3 regions of the Microbacterium sp. EG9 genome follow, and region 2 is predicted to be linked to each of the others. Evidence: predicted binding sites of a transcription regulator. Region 2 holds the regulator's gene; each other region holds the start of a gene.
What was found. Region 2 encodes HrcA, which represses chaperone genes, less so after heat shock. Its sites were predicted from a motif close to TTNGCACTCGNNNNNNNCGAGTGCNAA; they were not measured.
Positions count from the first base shown of each region.

Region 1: the regulator HrcA is predicted to act here: its motif matches at 4,636-4,662, upstream of groES (co-chaperone GroES).
Region 3: the regulator HrcA is predicted to act here: its motif matches at 2,867-2,893, upstream of AC6CQV_RS11640 (Hsp20/alpha crystallin family protein).

Region 1 is NZ_CM186217.1:348,513-354,872, reverse strand. Features, by position in the region: gene AC6CQV_RS01570 (ABC transporter ATP-binding protein) at 1-712, shown strand, start outside; gene AC6CQV_RS01565 (ABC transporter ATP-binding protein) at 769-1,494, shown strand; gene AC6CQV_RS01560 (ABC transporter substrate-binding protein) at 1,678-2,940, opposite strand; gene rarD (EamA family transporter RarD) at 3,122-4,054, opposite strand; gene groES (co-chaperone GroES) at 4,253-4,549, opposite strand; gene AC6CQV_RS01545 (extracellular catalytic domain type 1 short-chain-length polyhydroxyalkanoate depolymerase) at 4,791-6,065, shown strand; gene AC6CQV_RS01540 (THUMP-like domain-containing protein) at 6,089-6,360, shown strand, end outside.
Region 2 is NZ_CM186217.1:1,380,082-1,386,441, forward strand. Features, by position in the region: gene AC6CQV_RS06460 (PhoH family protein) at 1-975, opposite strand, end outside; gene AC6CQV_RS06465 (HIT domain-containing protein) at 926-1,273, opposite strand; gene AC6CQV_RS06470 (16S rRNA (uracil(1498)-N(3))-methyltransferase) at 1,297-2,049, opposite strand; gene dnaJ (molecular chaperone DnaJ) at 2,051-3,163, opposite strand; gene hrcA (heat-inducible transcriptional repressor HrcA) at 3,216-4,253, opposite strand; gene hemW (radical SAM family heme chaperone HemW) at 4,312-5,529, opposite strand; gene AC6CQV_RS06490 (DUF1990 domain-containing protein) at 5,529-6,179, opposite strand; gene lepA (translation elongation factor 4) at 6,204-6,360, opposite strand, start outside.
Region 3 is NZ_CM186217.1:2,466,335-2,472,694, reverse strand. Features, by position in the region: gene AC6CQV_RS11655 (alpha-amylase family protein) at 1-45, opposite strand, end outside; gene AC6CQV_RS11650 (L-serine ammonia-lyase, iron-sulfur-dependent, subunit alpha) at 93-1,592, shown strand; gene AC6CQV_RS11645 (putative endonuclease domain-containing protein) at 1,679-2,668, opposite strand; gene AC6CQV_RS11640 (Hsp20/alpha crystallin family protein) at 2,965-3,420, shown strand; gene AC6CQV_RS11635 (DUF2804 domain-containing protein) at 3,537-4,574, shown strand; gene AC6CQV_RS11630 (DUF4287 domain-containing protein) at 4,615-4,911, shown strand; gene AC6CQV_RS11625 (ABC transporter ATP-binding protein) at 4,928-5,695, shown strand; gene AC6CQV_RS11620 (ABC transporter permease) at 5,692-6,360, shown strand, end outside.

The DNA.
Region 1 (6,360 bases), 1.0 Mb from region 2:
CACATGGTCGTACGACGGGAAGAACCTCGCCGGCATCCCCGCCTTCAAGGTGGCCCGGATGGGGCAGGTGCGCACGTTCCAGCTGACCAAGGCCCTGTCGCTGCTGACGGTGCTCGAGAACATGAAGCTCGGCGCGCCCAAGCAGAAGGGCGAACGTTTCTGGTCCGCCTTCATCCCGGGCATCTGGCGCGGGCAGGAGACGGCGAACGAGGAGAAGGCCCGCGGCCTGCTGCAGCGCTTCAAGCTCGACACCAAGGAGAAGGACTTCGCCGCATCGCTGTCGGGCGGCCAGCGCAAGCTCCTGGAGATGGCGCGGGCGCTCATGAGCGATCCGCAGCTGGTCATGCTGGACGAGCCGATGGCGGGCGTGAACCCCGCGCTCACGCAGTCGCTGCTGGATCACATCCTGGATCTGAAGGATCTGGGCGTGACCGTGCTGTTCGTCGAACACGACATGCACATGGTGCGCCACATCGCGGACTGGGTGGTCGTCATGGCCGAGGGCCGCGTCGTCGCGGAGGGCCCGCCGGACTCGGTCATGCAGGACAAAGCCGTCATCGACGCGTACCTCGGCAGCCACCAGGACGTCGACCTCGGGGTCGTCACGGGCCGCATCCCGGGAGAGCTCGACGAGTCCGCCAAGGAGCTGCTCGAGGAGATCGAGGACGTCGAGGCCGCGAGCATCGCCGAGGCCGAGGAGGAGAAGAAGTGAGTGCATCCACGGGCCCGGGAGCCGTCGCACAGGCCGCACCCGCGGCATCCGACGAGATCGTCGTCGAGGTCTCCGATCTCACCGCCGGCTACCTGCCGGGCATCAACATCATCAACGGCGCGAACCTCGTCGCCCGCAAGGGCGAGCTGATCGGCATCATCGGTCCCAACGGCGCCGGCAAGTCCACGCTGCTGAAGTCGATCTTCGGGCTCGTGAAGGTGCGCGGCGGCGACATCACGGTGAACGGCGAGTCGATCGTCGGCCTCAAGGCCGACAAGCTCGTCCAGCGCGGGGTGGCGTTCGTCCCGCAGACGAACAACGTCTTCCCGTCGCTGTCGATCGAGGAGAACCTGCAGATGGGGCTCTACCAGAACCCCAAGATCTACGCCGCCCGCCTCGAGTTCGTGACCGGCATCTTCGCCGAGCTCGGCAAGCGCCTCAAGCAGCGCGCCGGCTCGCTGTCCGGCGGCGAACGGCAGATGGTGGCGATGAGCCGCGCCCTCATGATGGACCCGTCGGTGCTGCTGCTCGACGAGCCGAGCGCCGGGCTGTCGCCCGTGCGTCAGGACGACGCCTTCATCCGCGTCTCCGACATCAACAAGGCGGGCGTGACGACGATCATGGTCGAGCAGAACGCGCGCCGCTGCCTGCAGATCTGCGACCGCGGCTACGTCCTCGACCAGGGCCGCGACGCGCACGAGGGCACGGGGCGCGACCTGCTGAACGACCCGCAGGTCATCGGTCTCTACCTGGGTACGCTGGGCACGGACGAGGAGCACTGAGCACCCCGTCCGGCACGACCGAAGAGGCCCCCTCCCGCCGCGAGGGGGCCTCTTCGCGTACGGGGATGCCGTGGCATCCCCAGCGGCGCCGCGGGCGGCGGGCCGCGCCGCGCACGGCGGCCCGCGCCGCACGCACGGGAAAGGGCCCCGGATCGCTCCGGGGCCCTCTCTACGCGTCGAGTGTCAGCGCGTGTCGATGCGGGTGTGCATGTTGTCGGCACCGAACTGGAAGATGCCGATGGACGCCTGCGTCGGGTCGCCGTGCTCGTCGAACGTGATCGGGCCGGAGTAGCCGTCGTAGTCGGCCACGCCGCCGCCGAGGATGATGTCGGCGCACTCGGAGAACGAGGTGCACTTCTTGCCATCGCCCGAGCCGCCGGAGACCTCCTGCAGCTTGCCCGCCATGTCGGCGCCGGTGGTCGACTTCGCCGCGAGGGCGGAGAGGGCCAGCAGCACGACCGCGTCGTAGGACTCGGCCGCGTACGAGTAGTCCTCGAGCGCGGCGTTGCCGGCGGCGGTCCACGTGGTGTTCAGACGCTCCTTGAAGTCGTCCTCGAGCACCGGTCCGGGCGTGGTGCCCTTGGCGCCTTCGAGCGACACGGAGACCTTGTCGCCCCACTGCTTGAGGTTGCCGTCGACGAGGTAGAAGTTGCTCGCCGGCAGACCCGCGTTGACCAGGAGCGGAGCGATCGTCGCGAACTGGTCGAACGTGACGAGCACGACCGCGTCCGGCTTGGCGGCCGCGATCGTCGCCACCTGGGCGTCGAACGAGCTGTCGCCGTCGTTGTAGGACGCCTCGGCCACGACCTTGCCGCCGGTGGACTCGAAGACATCCTTGACGACACCGAACAGACCGGTGCCGTAGGCGTCGTTCTGGTAGATGATGCCGATGTTCTTGTGGCCGTCCTCGGCGATCAGGTTGCCGAGCACCTCACCCTGCAGCAGGTCGCTGGGGGCGGTGCGCCAGTACAGGCCCTTGTCGTCCCAGTTGGTGAAGTCGGGCGAGGTGTTGGCGGGCGAGAAGGTGATGATGCCGGCCGCGACGTTGGAGTCGAGGAACAGCTTCGTGACACCCGATGCCGCCGCACCGATCATGGCCGAGACGCCGGCGCTCTGCAGCTTGGGCACCGTGGTCTCGAAGGCCTTGTTGTCGGCGTCGCCGGAGTCGCCGGGGGTGAAGTCGACCGTGATGCCCTTGGCCGCCTTGTTCACCTCGTCGACGGCGAGCAGGACGCCGGCCTCCTCGGGCGGGCCGAGGAAGGCGAGGCTACCCGTCTGCGGCAGCACGCTGCCGATCTTGAGGGTCAGGTCCTCGGCCGGGCCGCTGCTTTCGCTGGGCGTAGACGAGCCGCCGCCGGCACAGCCGGCGAGCAGAACGGCGCTGACGGCGGCCACGGCGATACCGCCGAGCACCTTGCCAGCCCGCGAACGTGTGAAGACGCTCATGTTGCTCCTTGATCTGGTTGACACGGGGCGAGCTCGGGAGCCTCCCCAGTGGGTCAAACCTAACGGCCTGGTCGCGTCCGGATTGTTGCGATGCGTTAACGGTGTGAAACGGAACGGTCACGGTGCGATAACGGTCGCGGCGGGCCGCGCGGCGGGTCTCGCGGTGGGCCGCGCGGTGGGCTCAGACCAGATCGACGACGTCGGCCGCGCCACGGGCGCGCCGCCCAGCGATCAGCGAGTCGGCGCTGAGGACGATGAGCGCCACCCAGACGAGTCCGAACCCGATCCACCGCTCCAGCGGCATCGGCTCCTGGAGGATCCACGCGCCGGTGATGAACTGCAGGATCGGCGCGACGAACTGGAGCAGGCCGATGACGGTGAGCGGGGCACGGCGGGCGCCGCTGGCGAACAGCAGCAGCGGCACGGCTGTCACGACGCCGGCGAGGGTGACCAGCACGGTGTGGCCGGCTCCCTGGGTGCCGAAGACGAGACCGGTCGTGCTCGCGACGACGACGAGCTGGATGAGCGCGATCGGGGTGAGCCAGAGGGACTCGAGCGTGAGACCGCTGATCGCGTCGACGCGCGGACCGATCTGCTTCTTGACGAGCCCGTACGCGCCGAAGCTGGCGGCGAGGGTGAGGGCGATCCAGGGGAAGGAGCCGTACGCGACGATGATGACGATCACCGCGAGGCCGGCGAAACCGATGGCGACCCACTGCGCGGTGCGCAGGCGCTCCTTCAGCACGATGACACCCAGCAGGACGGTCACGATCGGGTTGATGAAGTAGCCCAGGCTGCCCTCGATGACGTGCCCGGTCAGGATGCCGATGAGGAAGACCTGCCAGTTCACGTAGATCAGCAGACCCGCCACGATGGTCCAGAACACGAGACGGCGGTCGCGCAGGATCGCGAACAGCTTGCCCCAGGTGCGCGTGACCGTCAGCAGCACCGCGCAGAACAGCAGCGAGAAGAGGATGCGCCAGACGACGATCTCCCACGGCCCGATCGGGGCGAGCGTCAGGAAATAGAGGGGCATGAAGCCCCACAGGAAGTAGGCCGCGAAGGCATAGATCCCGCCGAGCCGCTCTTCGCGTGCGGTGTCGGCGGGTGTCATGAGACAAAGCCTACGACGGTCCTGACACTCGGATGCCGCGGCATCCTGCCGTTCAGCGTGCGCGAACCGCCATGTTCTGTGCGAGCCGCCACATTTCGGACGGGACGGGCCGTGGCGGCTCGACCGGGGTGTAGCGGCTCGCGAGGGGATGCAGAAGGGCCCGGATGCCGAGGCATCCGGGCCCTTCTGTGCGAATCGTCAGCGGACGACGACCGCCAGCACGTCGCGAGCGGACAGGACGAGGAACTCGTCGCCGCCGAACTTCACCTCGGTGCCGCCGTACTTGCTGTAGATGACGCGGTCGCCGACGGCGACGTCGAGCGGGACGCGGTTGCCGTTGTCGTCGATGCGGCCGGGGCCCACGGCCACGACCTCGCCCTCCTGGGGCTTCTCCTTGGCGGTGTCGGGGATGACGAGGCCACTGGACGTGACCTGCTCAGCCTCGACCTGCTTGATGACGATGCGGTCCTCGAGCGGCTTGATGGAAACCGACACGGTCTACCTCTTTCTTGCTGGGCGTGATGCTTCAAGACTCGTTAGCACCCACAGGGGTGGAGTGCTAACAGAAGTCTAGGGCGGAGTTGGCACTCGTGCAACGCGAGTGCCAACCGTGCGACACGGAACCCCCCTGTTACATGAATCATGTTTCACCTAGCATCGGCTCTGGGCTCCCCTGAGCCGGGACCGCCGGGCAATGGTGCCCGGTCGAAGGCGGGAGCCGGATCGGAGCAGACCGATGACATCCCCCCGCATCCCCCGACGCCGCGCCGTGGCGGCGATGCTGACGGCCGCCGCACTCGCGGCCGCCGGACTGCTCGCCGGGCCACTGGCGACACCCGCCACGGCGGCGACCGGGTCGTGGACCACCGAGTCGATCGCCGGCATGAACGTGCGCCTCTACACGCCGGCGAGCGCGCCGACGCTCGGCGCCGGTCGCGCCCTCATGGTGAGTCTGCACGGCTGCGTCCAGACGGCCTCCACCCTGCAGACGGCCGGCAACTGGGCGGCGACCGCCGAGAGGTACGGCATGGTCGTCGCCCTGCCCGACGCCCCCAACGGCGGCGTCGTGCTGGGCTGCTGGGACTACTACGACGCGAACCACTCGCGCACCTCCCCCGCCCGCCACGACGACAACCTCCTCGCCCTCGTCTCCGCCCTCACCGCACGCGGCACCCTGGGCATCGACGCGGCGCAGGTGTACCTGTCGGGACTGTCGTCGGGCGGCGGCGAGACCATGGTGATGGGCTGCCTGGCCCCCGACGTGTTCGCGGGCATCGGCATCAACGCCGGGCCCACCGTCGGCACCACGTCCGGTCAGATCGGCAGCGTCGCCGTGTCGCAGACCCAGGGCCGGAACACCTGCACGACGTTCGCCGGCTCGGCATCCGGAGCCTTCGCGACGCAACTGACCTCGGTGGTCTACGGGTCGAACGACACGACGGTGGCTCCCGGCTACAACACGCTGAACGCGCAGATCATGGCGGGCATCTACGGCGCCGGGTCGACCTCGACGTTCGCGCTCACCGGTCTCGCCGGAACGAACACCGCGGGCTCGGGCACGCTCTACGCGGATGCCGCGGGTCCCCGTGTCTCGCTGATCCAGAACACCGGGCTCGGACACAACTGGCCCGCGGGCGGCGGCCCGGGCGGATCGTACGTGTCGACGAACAGCATCGACTACCCGGCCTACGTCACGGGCTTCTTCTTCCAGAACAACCGACGCGTCGACCGCTCGGGCACGCCGACGCCCACGCCCACCCCGACCCCTACCTCCACTCCGACGCCCACCCCCACCTCCACGCCGACGCCGACGCCGACCGCGCCGGCGGGCTGTGTGACCGCGTCCAACGCGGACCACAAGGCGGCGGGCCGCGCCACGAGCTACGGCACCAACCCCTACAACCCGTACTACGCGGTCGGGAGCCTCAACTACCTGGGACAGGGGGATGCGACCGTGACGAGCCTGCAGCAGGTGTCGGCGACGCGGTGGACCAAGGTGGCCGGCTGCTGAGCCGACCCGCATAGGCTGGCCGGATGGAACGCGCCGAGCTCACCGCCCTGCTGACCGCCGACGGTCTGCGGCTGGTCGATGAGCTCGGCGCGATCGATTCCGCCGACGACGTCGCCCGCACGGTCTCACGGCTGCGCGCCGCGGGGCTGTCGCCCGAGCTGGTCTCGGCCGCCGTCGGCCAGGCGCGGCTGCGTACCCGCGCCCGCGCCAAGTTCGGCGAGTTCGCCGACCGCATGCTGTTCACGAGGGCGGGGCTGGAGCAGGCGACGCGGCTGTCGATCGCCGCCCGTCACGC
Region 2 (6,360 bases):
GAGGCTGTGGCGGACGACGTCCTCGCTGGTCAGCAGCGAGAAATGGATGTCGTCGATGTCCTTCAGCACGCGGGTCACCAGCCGGAGTCCGGAGGCGCCCTGCGGCAGATCGATCTGGGTGATGTCGCCGGTCACGACCATGCGCGTGCCGAAGCCCAGCCGGGTGAGGAACATCTTCATCTGCTCGGGCGTCGTGTTCTGCGCCTCGTCGAGCACGACGAACGAGTTGTTCAGGGTGCGCCCGCGCATGTACGCCAGCGGGGCGACCTCGATCGTCCCCGACGCCATGAGCTTGGGGACGATCTCCGGGTCCATCATCTCGTTGAGCGCGTCGTAGAGCGGTCGCAGGTACGGATCGATCTTGTCGGTCAGCGTGCCCGGGAGGAACCCGAGGCGTTCACCGGCCTCGACGGCCGGTCGCGTCAGGATGATGCGGTCGACCTCCTTGCGCTGCAGCGCCTGGACGGCCTTCGCCATGGCGAGGTAGGTCTTGCCGGTCCCGGCCGGGCCGATGCCGAACACGATGGTGTTCTCGTCGATCGCGTCCACGTACCGCTTCTGACCGAGCGTCTTCGGTCGTATCGTGCGCCCGCGTGAGCTGAGGATCGCCTCGCCCAGCACCTCTGACGGCCGTTCGCCCGTGTCGGCGCGGAGGATCCGCTCCGACGTGCGCACGTCGGAGGGCTCTAGGCCCTGGCCCGCCCGCGCCATGGCGATCAGCTCGTCGACGAGTGCGCGTGCCCGGGCCACGACATCCCGATCCCCACTGAGGGTGATCTCGTTGCCCCGTACGTGCACCTCGACATCCGGGTGCTCACGCTCGACGACCCGCAGCAGGCGATCCTGCGGTCCGAGCAGCTGCACCATCGCGATGCCGTCGGCGAGGATCCGCTCGACGGCCGCGCCCTGTTCGCTGTCGGCGGGTTCAGCCACCGAGGCTCCCTTCGTCGAGTCCACCGGCGAGGACGTGGGCATGCACGTGGAACACCGTCTGCCCCGCGCCGGAGCCGGTGTTGAAGATCAGACGGAAGTCGCCGTCGGCGTGCTCGGCGGCGAGCGTGTGGGCGAGGCCCACCATCTCGCTGAGCAGAGCGGGGTCGGATGCCGCGAGCTCGACCACGTCGCGGTACGCGGCGGACTTGGGGATGACCAGCAGATGCACGGGCGCCTGCGGTGCGATGTCGCGGATCGCGAACACGTTCTCGGTCTCGGCGAGGATCTCGGCCGGGATCTCCCCCTGCAGGATGCGCGTGAAGATGGACGGTTCGCTCATACTCCGAGTGTAGTCAGCGCCCGTCACCAGCGGCCGAGCCGGGCGTTGACGATGGCCAGGGCGGCGGGCCCGGCCGTCGAGGTGCGCAGCACCGTGTCGCCGAGGCGCACGGCGATCGCGCCGGCCCCCGTGAGCTCGGCGATCTCCTCCGCGCTGACGCCGCCTTCCGGGCCGACCACGAGCACGACCTCCGCGACGTCGTCGAGCGCAACGGCGGTGAGCGCGGTGCCGGCGGTCGGCTCCAGCACGAGCACGCGCGCCCGGTCTGCGCGCGCGGCCAGTTCGCGCGTCGTGAGCACGGCGCCGACTGTGGGGGTCCAGGCGCGGTGCGCCTGCTTCGCCGCCTCGCGCACGATGCTCTGCCAGCGGCCGACGCCCTTGACGGCCTTCTCGCCCGTCCAGCGCGAGATGCTGCGTGCCGCCTGCCACGGGACGACCTCGTCGATGCCGAGCTCGGTGGCCGCCTGCACCGCGAGCTCGTCGCGGTCTCCCTTCGCGAGGGCCTGGGCGAGGACGATGCGGGGGGTCGCGGCCGCCTGCTGCGACCGCGACGTCACCGACACCACGACCCGCTTGGGGGCGGATGCGGTCACGACGCCGGTCAGCCAGACGCCCCGGCCGTCGCCGACGGTCACCTCCTCGCCGATGCGCACGCGCCGCACGACGGCGGCGTGATGCGCCTCCGCGCCCGTGATGACGACCTCGTCGCCGGCGTCGGCGTTCGACACGTCGGCACCGTCGACCGATGGCTCATCGACGAGGAAGTGGAGCGCCATGTCAGCCGCGGAACCGGTCGCGGAGCTTGGAGAACATGCCCTGGTGGAACTGCGCCAGCCGGGGGGCGGGAGCCTTGGTCCGCTTGGCGAAGTCCTCGATGAGGGCGCGTTCCTTGGCGTCGAGCTTCGTGGGCGTGACGACCTGCACGCCGACGCGCAGATCGCCGCGCGTGCCGCCGCGCAGCGGCGTGATGCCGCGACCCTTGACGGTGAGCACATCGCCGGACTGCACCCCGGATCGGACCTCCAGGTCGACGTCGCCGTCGAGCGAGGAGATCGTGGTGCGGGTACCCAGGATCGCGTCCGGCATCGACACCTCCAGCGTGGCGAGCAGATCGTCGCCTTCGCGGCTGAAGACCTCGTGGTTCGCGACGGTGACCTCGAGATAGAGGTCGCCGTTGGGTCCGCCCGCGGGACCGACCTCGCCGGACCCGGGCAGCTGCAGGCGCAGGCCGGTCTCCACGCCGCCCGGGATGTCGACCGACACCGTGCGGCGCGCGCGCACCCGGCCCTGCCCCTGGCAGGTGGCGCACGGGTAGGGGATCGTCGTGCCGTAGCCCTGGCACGTGGTGCACGGCTGCGACGTGACCACGTTGCCGAGCAGGCTGCGCACCGTCCGCTGCACCTGGCCGGAGCCGTGGCAGATGTCGCAGGTGGTCGGCTGCGTGCCGGGCTGGCAGCACGAGCCCTGGCAGGTGTCGCAGAGCACTGCGGTGTCGACCTCGATGTCGCGGTGCGTGCCGAAGACCACGTCGGCGAGATCGAGCGTGACGCGCACGAGCGCGTCCTGGCCCCGCTCCCGGCGCGATCGGGGTCGTCCGGTCCGGGCTCCGCCGCCGCCGAAGAAGGTCTCGAAGATGTCGCCGAACCCGCCGAAGCCGGCGCCCGCTCCCCCGCCGAAGGGCGAGCCGTCGCCGCCCATGTCGTAGCGCTGACGCTGCTCGGGGTCGCTGAGCACGTCGTAGGCGTGCGTGACGAGCTTGAACCGCTCGGACGCATCGGCGCCCGGGTTCACGTCGGGGTGCAGCTCGCGCGCCAGACGCCGGTACGCCTTCTTGATCTCCTCGGGGCTCGCGTCACGGGAGACGCCCAGGACTTCGTAGTGGTCGGCCACAATCGCCTTTCCTGCCCTCTCGGGCGCGGGTGGGTGTTCGGGAGCGGATCGCTCAGCGGGACGCGTCGTCCTCGTCGAGGAGCCGGCTCAGATAGTGCGCGACGGCGCGGACCGCCGCGAGGTTGGTGGGATAGTCCATGCGCGTCGGACCGAGCAGGCCCACGCGGGCACGGGTTCCGGTCGTGTCGTAGTCGCTCGTCAGGACCGAGGCCTCCGTCAGACCGAACGCCGCGTTCTCGCGCCCGATGCTCGCGGCGAGACCGTGTTCGTCGGCGACCATCTCCCCCATCAGCCGCAGGAGCGTGACCTGCTCCTCGATGGCCTCCAGGAGCGGATAGATGCTGCCGCGGAAGTCGCTCTCACGTCGGGCGAGGGTCGCGCTGCCGGCCATGACCAACCGATCCTGGCGGAAGTCGTCGAGCTCCTCGCCGACGATCCGGGCGACGACCCGCAGCGCGTCGTCGATGCGGGTTCCGGCGGGCACGGATGCCGCGAGCTCCGCGATCGCGGCGGCGGCGTCTCCGACGGGCTTCCCGGTCACGAGTTGGGCGATCGCGGTCTTCACCTGTGCGGCCGACTGCTCGCTCAGCTCTTCCGCGAGGAAGGCGACCCGCTGCGAGACGCGCCCCGTGTCGGTGACCACGATGACGACCACCCGCGCGCCCCCGAGGTGGACGAACTCGACGTGCGAGACGTTCGCCCGCGCGAACGAGGGGTACTGGACGATCGCGACCTGTCCGGTGAGCTGGGTGAGGGCGCGCACCGTCCGCATCAGCAGATCGTCGAGATCGCCCGGGTCGCTGAGGAAGGACGAGATCGCCGAGCGCTGCGCGCCCGAGAGGGGACGCAGCTCCGCGAGGTGGTCGACGAAGACGCGGTAGCCCTTGTCGGTCGGCACACGCCCCGACGAGGTGTGCGGCGCCGCGATGAGCTCTTCGTCTTCGAGCAGCGCCATGTCGTTTCGGATCGTGGCCGCGGAGACCCCGAACTGGTGTCGTTCGACGATCGCCTTGCTCCCGACCGGCTCGTGCGTGTCGACGTAGTCCTGCACGATCGCGCGGAGGACCTGCAGGCCGCGTTCCGAGACCATCACTCCTCCTCGTTGGCACTCCGGGTTGTCGAGTGCCAATCCTACCGCGTGCGCCGCCTCAGACGGTGAGGGCGCGGACCACGGCGTCGGCGAGAAGGCGTCCCCGCCGCGTGAGCACCACACGACCGCGCACCGCGGCGGCGCCGTCGATGAGGCCGTCGGCGATCAGGGCCGCGATGGCGTGACGGCCCTCGCCGGTGAGATCCGAGACGGCGATCCCCTCCGCGATGCGCGAGCGCAGGAGCACGTCCTCGAGCCGGCGCGCCGCGGCATCCGGGCGCTCGCGCGCCGCCGCGGGCGACTCGTCGGCGGCCAGGCGCTGCGCGTACGCGGCCGGGTGCTTGACGTTCCACCAGCGCAGCCCGTCCACGTGACTGTGCGCCCCCGGGCCGTAGCCCCACCAGTCGGTGCCCCGCCAGTAGGCCAGGTTGTGCCGGGAGCGCTGCTGCGGGCTGCGCGCCCAGTTCGACACCTCGTACCAGTCGTAACCGGCGGCGGCGAAGGCCTCGTCCGCCAGCTCGTACATGTCGGCCTGCAGGTCGTCGTCGGGGGCCGCGACATCGCCGCGGCGGATCTGCCGCGCCAGTTTGGTGCCCTCTTCGATGATGAGCGCGTATGCGGAGATGTGGTCGGGCTCGAGCCCGACGGCCGTCTCGACAGAGCGTCCCCAGTCGTCGAGTGACTCCCCCGGCGCGCCGTAGATGAGGTCGACGCTGACGTCGAGACCGGCGGTGCGCGCCGCCTCGACGGCGGTGCGCACGCCTGCCGGGTCGTGCGTGCGGTCGAGCGCCGCGAGCACGTGCGGCACGGCGGACTGCATGCCGATCGACATCCGCGTCACTCCGGCGGCGGCCAGCTCGCGCGCGAGGGCATCCGTGACGGTGTCGGGGTTGGCCTCGACGGTGACCTCCGCGCCGTCGGCGAGGCCGAAGCCGGTGCGGACGCCGTCGAGCATGCGGGCGAGGTCGCCCCCGGGCAGCAGGGTGGGGGTGCCCCCGCCGAAGAAGACGGTGGATGCCGCCCGCAGCGGCCCCCGCGCGCTCAGCACCTCCCGCGACAGCGCGATCTCGCGCAGGACCTCGTCGGCGTAGGCGTCTTGCCGTGCCCCGCGCAGCTCGCCGGCGGTGTAGGTGTTGAAGTCGCAGTAGCCGCAGCGGACACGGCAGAAGGGCACGTGCAGGTAGACCCCGAAGTCACGATCGGGGTCGATCACGATGTCGGGGGGCAGGGCGCCGTCGGAGGGCGCGGGATCGCCGAGAGGGAGGGCGGATCCCATCAGGCGGGGGTCGTGTACATCGGGGAGATGGCGCGCAGATAGCCCCGGAAGAGCTCGCGGCGGCGGCGCTTGAGCAGAGGCGGGATCAGTCGGTACAGCGCCGAGACGGGGCGGTCGAAGGCGCGCACCGTGAAGCGCACCTCGTCGTTGTCGGCCCACGTCACGACGAAGGACTCCTCACCGCTGACGACCGAGCCGCCCACGGTGCCGAGCGCGAAACCGACCCGACGGGGCTCCTCGATCGCGTAGATGACCCGCAGCTCGCCGTCGGCGCTCATGCGCTTGACGTGACCGTGGACGCGGATCGTGGTGCCCGCGGCCACGTACGGTGTGCCGTCCGCATCGAAGCGCTGGTCGGCCTCGAGGCGGCTCGCGACCGTGGGCGTGCCGTCGATGTCGTAGCCGACGCCCGTGTACATCGGGCCTGCCGCCGGGCGCACATCGCTGATCTGCAGTCCGGCGCCGCGCAGGGCCGACCACGACAGGAGGGCCTCCGCGGACGACTCGAAGCGAGCCTGTCCGCTGCCCAGCAGCAGCGAGTCCTCGGCCGGGACACTGTTCTCCGGCGGGTAGCTCATGAGGTCGTGCGCCTGCGTCGCACCGACCGCGGCGTAGTCGACGGTGTCGTCCTGAAAGCTTCCGCGACGCATGGTCTCCAGCCTAACGGGGGCGTCCTACTTCTTGTCCTTGCCCTCGACGTCGCCCGAGAGGGCGGCGATGAAGGCCTCCTGGGGCACCTCGACGCGACCGACCATCTTCATGCGCTTCTTGCCCTCCTTCTGCTTCTCGAGCAGCTTGCGCTTACGCGTGATGTCGCCGCCGTAGCACTTC
Region 3 (6,360 bases), 1.1 Mb from region 2:
GAGCGCGGCGCGGAGGTCGACCTCCGGCCTCGTCAGTGCGGTCATGGTGCCCCCTCCGAGTTCTCAGCGTAACCGGCGCGTAGGCTCGGAGCGTGAGTGCGTACGTCTCGGCGTTCGAGTTGTTCTCCATCGGGGTGGGCCCCTCGAGCTCCCACACGGTGGGTCCGCTGCGCGCGGCCCGCGACTTCGCGCGCCGCGCGGCCGATCGCGCCGCCGCGACGGGAGCCGGGATCGTCCGGGTCGAGTGCGCGCTGTACGGCTCCCTCGGCGCCACCGGCATCGGTCACGGCACACCCGACGCCGTCGTGGCGGGGCTGCAGGGGCACGAGCCCGAGACGGTCGATCCGGCTCTCGTGCGCGGCGCGTGGTCGGGATGGACGGACGGGGCGGACCTGCTGCTCGACGGACGTCTCGCCGTCGCGTTCGCGCGCGCCGACATCGTGCTCGCCCCGCGCACGCGCCTTCCCGGTCACCCGAACGCGATGACGCTGGTCGCGCGGGATGCCGCGGGAGCGGCGGTGTGCGAGGACACCTATTACTCGATCGGCGGCGGGTTCATCCGCCGCGAGGGCGAGGAGGCGGCCGTGTCCGCGGCATCCTCGCCCCTGCCCTTCTCCACGGCGGCGCAACTGCTGGACGTCTGCGACGAGTACGGTCTGACGATCGCGGAGGTCGCCCGACGCAACGAGGAGGCGCTGCGATCCGAGGAGGAGGTCGCCGCCGGCCTCGACGCGATCTGGGACGCGATGGCCGCGTGCGTCGACGCGGGGCTGCACGCCGAGGGCGTGCTCCCCGGCATGCTCAAGGTGAAGCGGCGCGCCGGAGCGATCCGGGCGCAGCTGGAGGAGGTCGCCGCGTCCGGGCGGGAGCTGCCCGGGGAATGGCTGGGCGCGTTCGCCCTCGCCGTCAACGAGGAGAACGCCGCGGGCGGACGGGTCGTGACGGCGCCGACCAACGGTGCGGCCGGCATCCTGCCCGCCGTCGCGATGTACTGGTGGCGCTTCCTCGCCGACTCGGGGATCGGCGCCGCGAACGCCGTCACGCCGTACGGGGAGCTGGTCGGCTCGGCGCTGCTCGGCCTGCACGGCGAGACCGATCCCGCGCCGGAGACGGTCGTGGCCTCGGCCGAGGCGCTCGCCGAGGCGAACCGGCGCCGCGGCATCCGTCGGTTCCTGCTGACGGCGACGGCGCTGGGCTCGCTGTTCAAGGCGAACGCGTCGATCTCTGGTGCGGAGGGCGGATGCCAGGCCGAGGTCGGCTCGGCGTGCGCGATGGCGGCCGGCGGGCTGACGGCCGTGATGGGCGGGACGAACCGTCAGATCGAGAACGCCGCGGAGATCGCGATGGAGCATCATCTGGGCCTCACCTGCGACCCCGTCGGCGGGCTCGTCCAGATCCCCTGCATCGAGCGCAACGCCATCGCGGCCTCCACCGCCGTGACGGCGGCGCGTCTCGCGCTGCGCGGCGACGGTACCCACTACGTGCCGCTGGACGCCGTCGTCGAGACGATGCGCCAGACCGGCATCGACATGTCGACGAAGTACAAGGAGACGAGCGAGGGCGGTCTCGCCGTCAACGTCGTGGAGTGCTGAGCACCGGCTCGCAGCCGCGGTTCGGTTGGCGCTCGCGCCGCAAACCGTGCTGCCATTTCTAGCGAACGGGCCCACCGAGCGGCCGGTCACGCAGGCGCGGCGCGGCGCGCGAGGGCGGCGCGCACCAGCGCCGCGCCGCGGGACGGATCCTGACGGATGTGCGCGGAGGTCAGGCGTACGACGTCCCAGCCGAGGTTCGCGTAGTCGGCGTACTTCTGGAGGTCCCGCGCCCACTGGCGACGCGAGGTGCGGTGGTGATCACCCTCGATCTCGACGGCGACCTGGTGAGCCCGGAACGCGCCGTCGCTGATGCCGAGCAATCGCCCGTCCGAGGTGCGCACCTCGACGTCGAGCTCGGGCTCCGGCAGGCCGGTCCCGATGAGCGACAGTCGCCAGTCGGTCTCGAGCGGCGACATGCTGCCCGTGCGCAGCAGGGGGAGTGCTGCCCGGAGCTTCCCGATTCCCTGTCGGCGTCCTGCGGCGACGGCCGCACCCAGGTTCTCGGGCCTGGCGAGCTGGCGTTCGGGCACACGCCGCCCCCATCCGTCGCGGGGCACGCGGATGATCGCGTCGCCGATGACCACCAGATCGCGTGTCGAGTGCTCACGGGCGAGCATCGCCCAGGTGGAGCCGAGCGTCGCGACGGGAATTCCGGCCCGGACCGTGGAGTGGACGAGCATCGGCGCGACCTGCACGGCGGCGATGCCCGTCCGCCGGAGCGCACGGTGCGGCGCAGGCACGGCGACGTCGAGGTCGCCGGATGCCGCGGCATCCGCGTCGAGGAGGGGGAGTCCGTGGATCGCGAGCGCCGTCGTTCCGATGTAGAACGCGTGGGGCGGAAGCACCAGCACGTGCGCGCGGACGCGACGCAGGATGGCGCGCCGCGCGATCTCGTCCGGGGCGTCCTCGCCGAGCGTCGCCGCGTCGTCTGCCTCACGCCGGAGGCGGACACCGCGGAAGGGTGCGTCCAGGTCGCGCGCCGCGAGTCGTCCGCGGGAGACGCCCGCCGCCGCCGCATCGGCGGCGGTGAAGACCTGGGGCAGAGTCGACGGAAGCGGGTGTGGTGGGCGCGGCATCCCCTCAGCGTGGGCGCATTCGCTGCCGTCGCGCGCCGCGCCGCGAGGCCCCGTGGAGAACGTGCGCGGGTGCGCCGTCTGGGGAGGAGGAGGGCGCTGCCCGGCGAGTTGGCGCCGACGCCGGAAACGGTGGCGTGGTTTCCGGCTCGTGCGTCAACTGAGCCCGGGCAGGTCGGAGGGTTCGCTGTGCGTGAACCGTTGGCACTCTCCTGGGGTGAGTGCTAATCTGAAGTTAGTTGAGTCGATGAGGCTCAACTTTCAGAACTCACAGAGCCATACACGAACAGGAGAGAACAATGGCCACGTATGACCCGTTCCGTGACCTCGACCGCATCGCGTCGGGCCTCTTCGACACGCGCCGCGGACCGCGCCGGATGCCGATGGACCTCTACCGCGACGGCGACCACTACGTGCTGAGCGCCGACCTGCCGGGCATCGATCCGGGCTCGGTCGACATCGACGTGGACGGCCAGCTGCTGACGATCCGCGCCGAGCGCACCCTCACCGAGGGCGAGGGAGTGAAGTGGATCACGCGCGAGCGCGAGACCGCGAGCTTCCTGCGCCAGCTCAACCTCGGCCAGGGCATCGACACCGACGGCATCGCCGCGACCTACAGCAACGGCGTGCTCACCGTGACGATCCCCGTGAGCGAGAAGGCCAAGCCGCGCAAGGTCCAGGTCGTCGCCGACGGCGGCGCGCCCACGATCCAGGCCCACGCGTCGGCACAGGAGCCGCAGCCCGTCGAGCCGTGACCGTCGGCGCCCTGCGCCACCGCCCGAACCGCCCCGCGTCCGCCTCGGACCGGGGCGGTTCGCGTCGACAGCGCTAGTGTCGAAGCACCCGACCCGGAACGTCAGCAAGGATGCCGATGCCCGACCTCCCCGCCGCGCACGAGCGCGAGCTCACCGCACCCGTCTCCCTCACGCGCCCCGACGGCCGGCTGAACCCGGCCGCGATCGGGTTCAGCCGGAGGCCCCTCGTCGACACCGACGGCATCGGCCGGGGGCGCGGCCGGTTCGTGCGGTCGTGGGGTCGCAACAAGCGGTGGGAGTACTGGAACGTCATCACGCCCACGCACATCGTGTCGCTGACCGTGTCGTCGCTCGACTACGCCGCGGTCCACGAAGTGTGGATCCGCGACCGTGCCACCGGACGCACGTGGTCCCGCAACGCCACCGTCCTGCCCTCGCGCGAGGTGTCGCTGCCCGGCTCGCTCGGCACGGGCATCACGATCGCCCGTCATCGCGACTTCGCGGCGACCATCGCGCCCGCCGAGCGCGGGCAGCTCTGGCGGCTGCACGCGGAGATCCCCGCCGCGTCGTTCGACATCACCGTGACCCGGCCGCCCGGCCATGACCTGCTCGCCGTCGTGGTGCCGTGGTCGTCCCGGCGCTTCCAGTACACCGTGAAGGACGTCGCGCTGCCGGCATCCGGCACGCTCACCCTCGACGGGATCGATCACGACGTGCCGGCCGGGTCGTGGGCGGTCCTGGATCACGGGCGGGGCCGCTGGCCGTACGACGTCGCGTGGAACTGGGGCGCCGGGTCGGGTCTGCTCGCCGACGGCCGGACGTTCGGCATCCAGGTGGGCGGGCGCTGGACCGATGGGACGGGGGCGACCGAGAACGGCGTGGTCGTCGACGGCGTGCTGCACAAGATCTCCGTCCCCGTCGCCTGGGACTACGACCTCGCCACGCCGCTGCGTCCGTGGCGGGTGCGCGGCGGCGGTCTCGACGCGGTGTTCGAGCCCGCGTTCGACAAGCGGTCGGCGACCAGCCTCGGGGTCGTCGCCTCGCGCACCGACCAGTGCTTCGGCCGGTGGTCGGGACGCGTCGCCGTGGAGGGCGGGGTCATCGACTTCGACGGCATCGAGGGCTTCGCCGAGGATGTCCGCAATCGCTGGTAGAGCTGAACACGAGGCGGAGGCACCGCCGGAAGGGAAACGGATGTCGTTTCAGGCATATCTCGACAACATCGAGGACAAGACCGGGCTCACCCCGCGCCAGTTCGTGGAGCAGGCGACGCAGAAGGGCTTCGGCCCCGGCACGAAGGCCGGGGAGATCGTCGCGTGGCTCGCCGACGAGTACGGCCTCGGCCGCGGGCATGCGATGGCTCTCGTGCACGTGATCACGAAGGGCCCGAAGATCGCGTCGACCCATGTGGGCACCGCGTCGACCCACAGCGATGCGAGCGACACGCTGTGGCTGGACGGCAAGGCCACGAACCCCGCGCGCGCCTCCTGAGGCGGATAATGCCCCCATGACGAGCATTCCCGAGGTGTCGTCCGCCCCGGCCGCAGCGTCGGCCCGGGCCGTGGTCGTCCGCGGCCTCGTGGTGCGGCGCGGACGCGACGCGGTGTTCGACGGGCTCGACCTCGACATCGCCGCGGGGCGGATCACGGGGCTGCTCGGGCCGAGCGGCAGCGGCAAGACGACGCTCATGCGTGCGATCGTCGGGGTGCAACGCCTCGCGGCGGGCACGGTGACGGTGCTCGGCGCGCCGGCCGGATCGCGGCCGCTGCGCCACCGCGTGGCGTATGACAGTCAGGGGGCGTCGGTCTACGACGATCTCACCGTCGCCCAGAACCTGGAGTACTTCGCGGCGGTCCTCGGCGCGACGCGCGGCGACGTCTCGCGCGTCCTCGACGACGTCGGGCTGCGGCCGCAGCAGCGCCGGCTGGTGGGCTCCCTTTCCGGAGGCCAGCGCGGACGCGTCTCGCTCGCGGTCGCGATGCTCGGCGCGCCCGACCTCCTCGTGCTCGACGAGCCGACCGTGGGCCTGGACCCGCTGCTGCGCGAGACGCTGTGGGGCATCTTCCGTTCCCTCGCGGATGCCGGTGCCACGCTGCTCGTGTCGAGCCACGTGATGGACGAGGCGTTGCGCTGCGACGAGATCGTGCTGCTGCGGGAGGGGCGGGTGCTGGCGCACTCCACGCCGGAGCGGTTCCTCGCGGCGACCGGGGCCACCGATCCCGACGCGGCCTTCCTCGCGCTCGTGCGCGCGGCGGGCGACGGGGGGATGCCGTGAACGCACGCCGTGTGGGCGCGACGACGGCGCGCGTCCTGCGCCAGCTGCGCCACGATCCCCGCTCGATCGTGCTCATGCTGGCCGCCCCGGCGCTGCTCGTCGGACTGTTCGCCTGGATCTTCTCCGACCGGGAGGGGGTCTTCGCGCAGTTCGGCGGCGGCATCCTGGCGGTCTTCCCGTTCATCGTGATGTTCCTGGTCACCTCGATCACGACGCTGCGCGAGCGTCGCGGCGGCACGCTGGAACGGTTGATGACGACGCCGATCGCCAAAGCCGACGTCATCCTCGGCTACGCGCTCGCCTTCGGGCTCGTGGCGCTCGTGCAGGCCGTCGTCACGGTCGCCTTCGCCGTCGTGGTGTGCGGGCTGGAGGTGGACGGCGAGATCTGGCAGCTCGGCCTGGTCGCGGTGGTGGACGCCCTGATGGGGACGGCGTTCGGCCTGCTCGCCAGCGCGTTCGCGCGCACGGAGTTCCAGGCCGTGCAGTTCATGCCCGTGCTCGTCTTCCCGCAGCTGCTGCTGGGCGGCCTCTTCCTGCCGCGCGATCAGATGCCCGACGTGCTGCGCGCCGTCAGCGACGTGCTGCCGCTGAGCTACGCGATCGACGCCGTCGCCGCCGTGCGCGCGGGCGACGACGGATGGGACCTGTGGGCGCCGGTGCTCGTG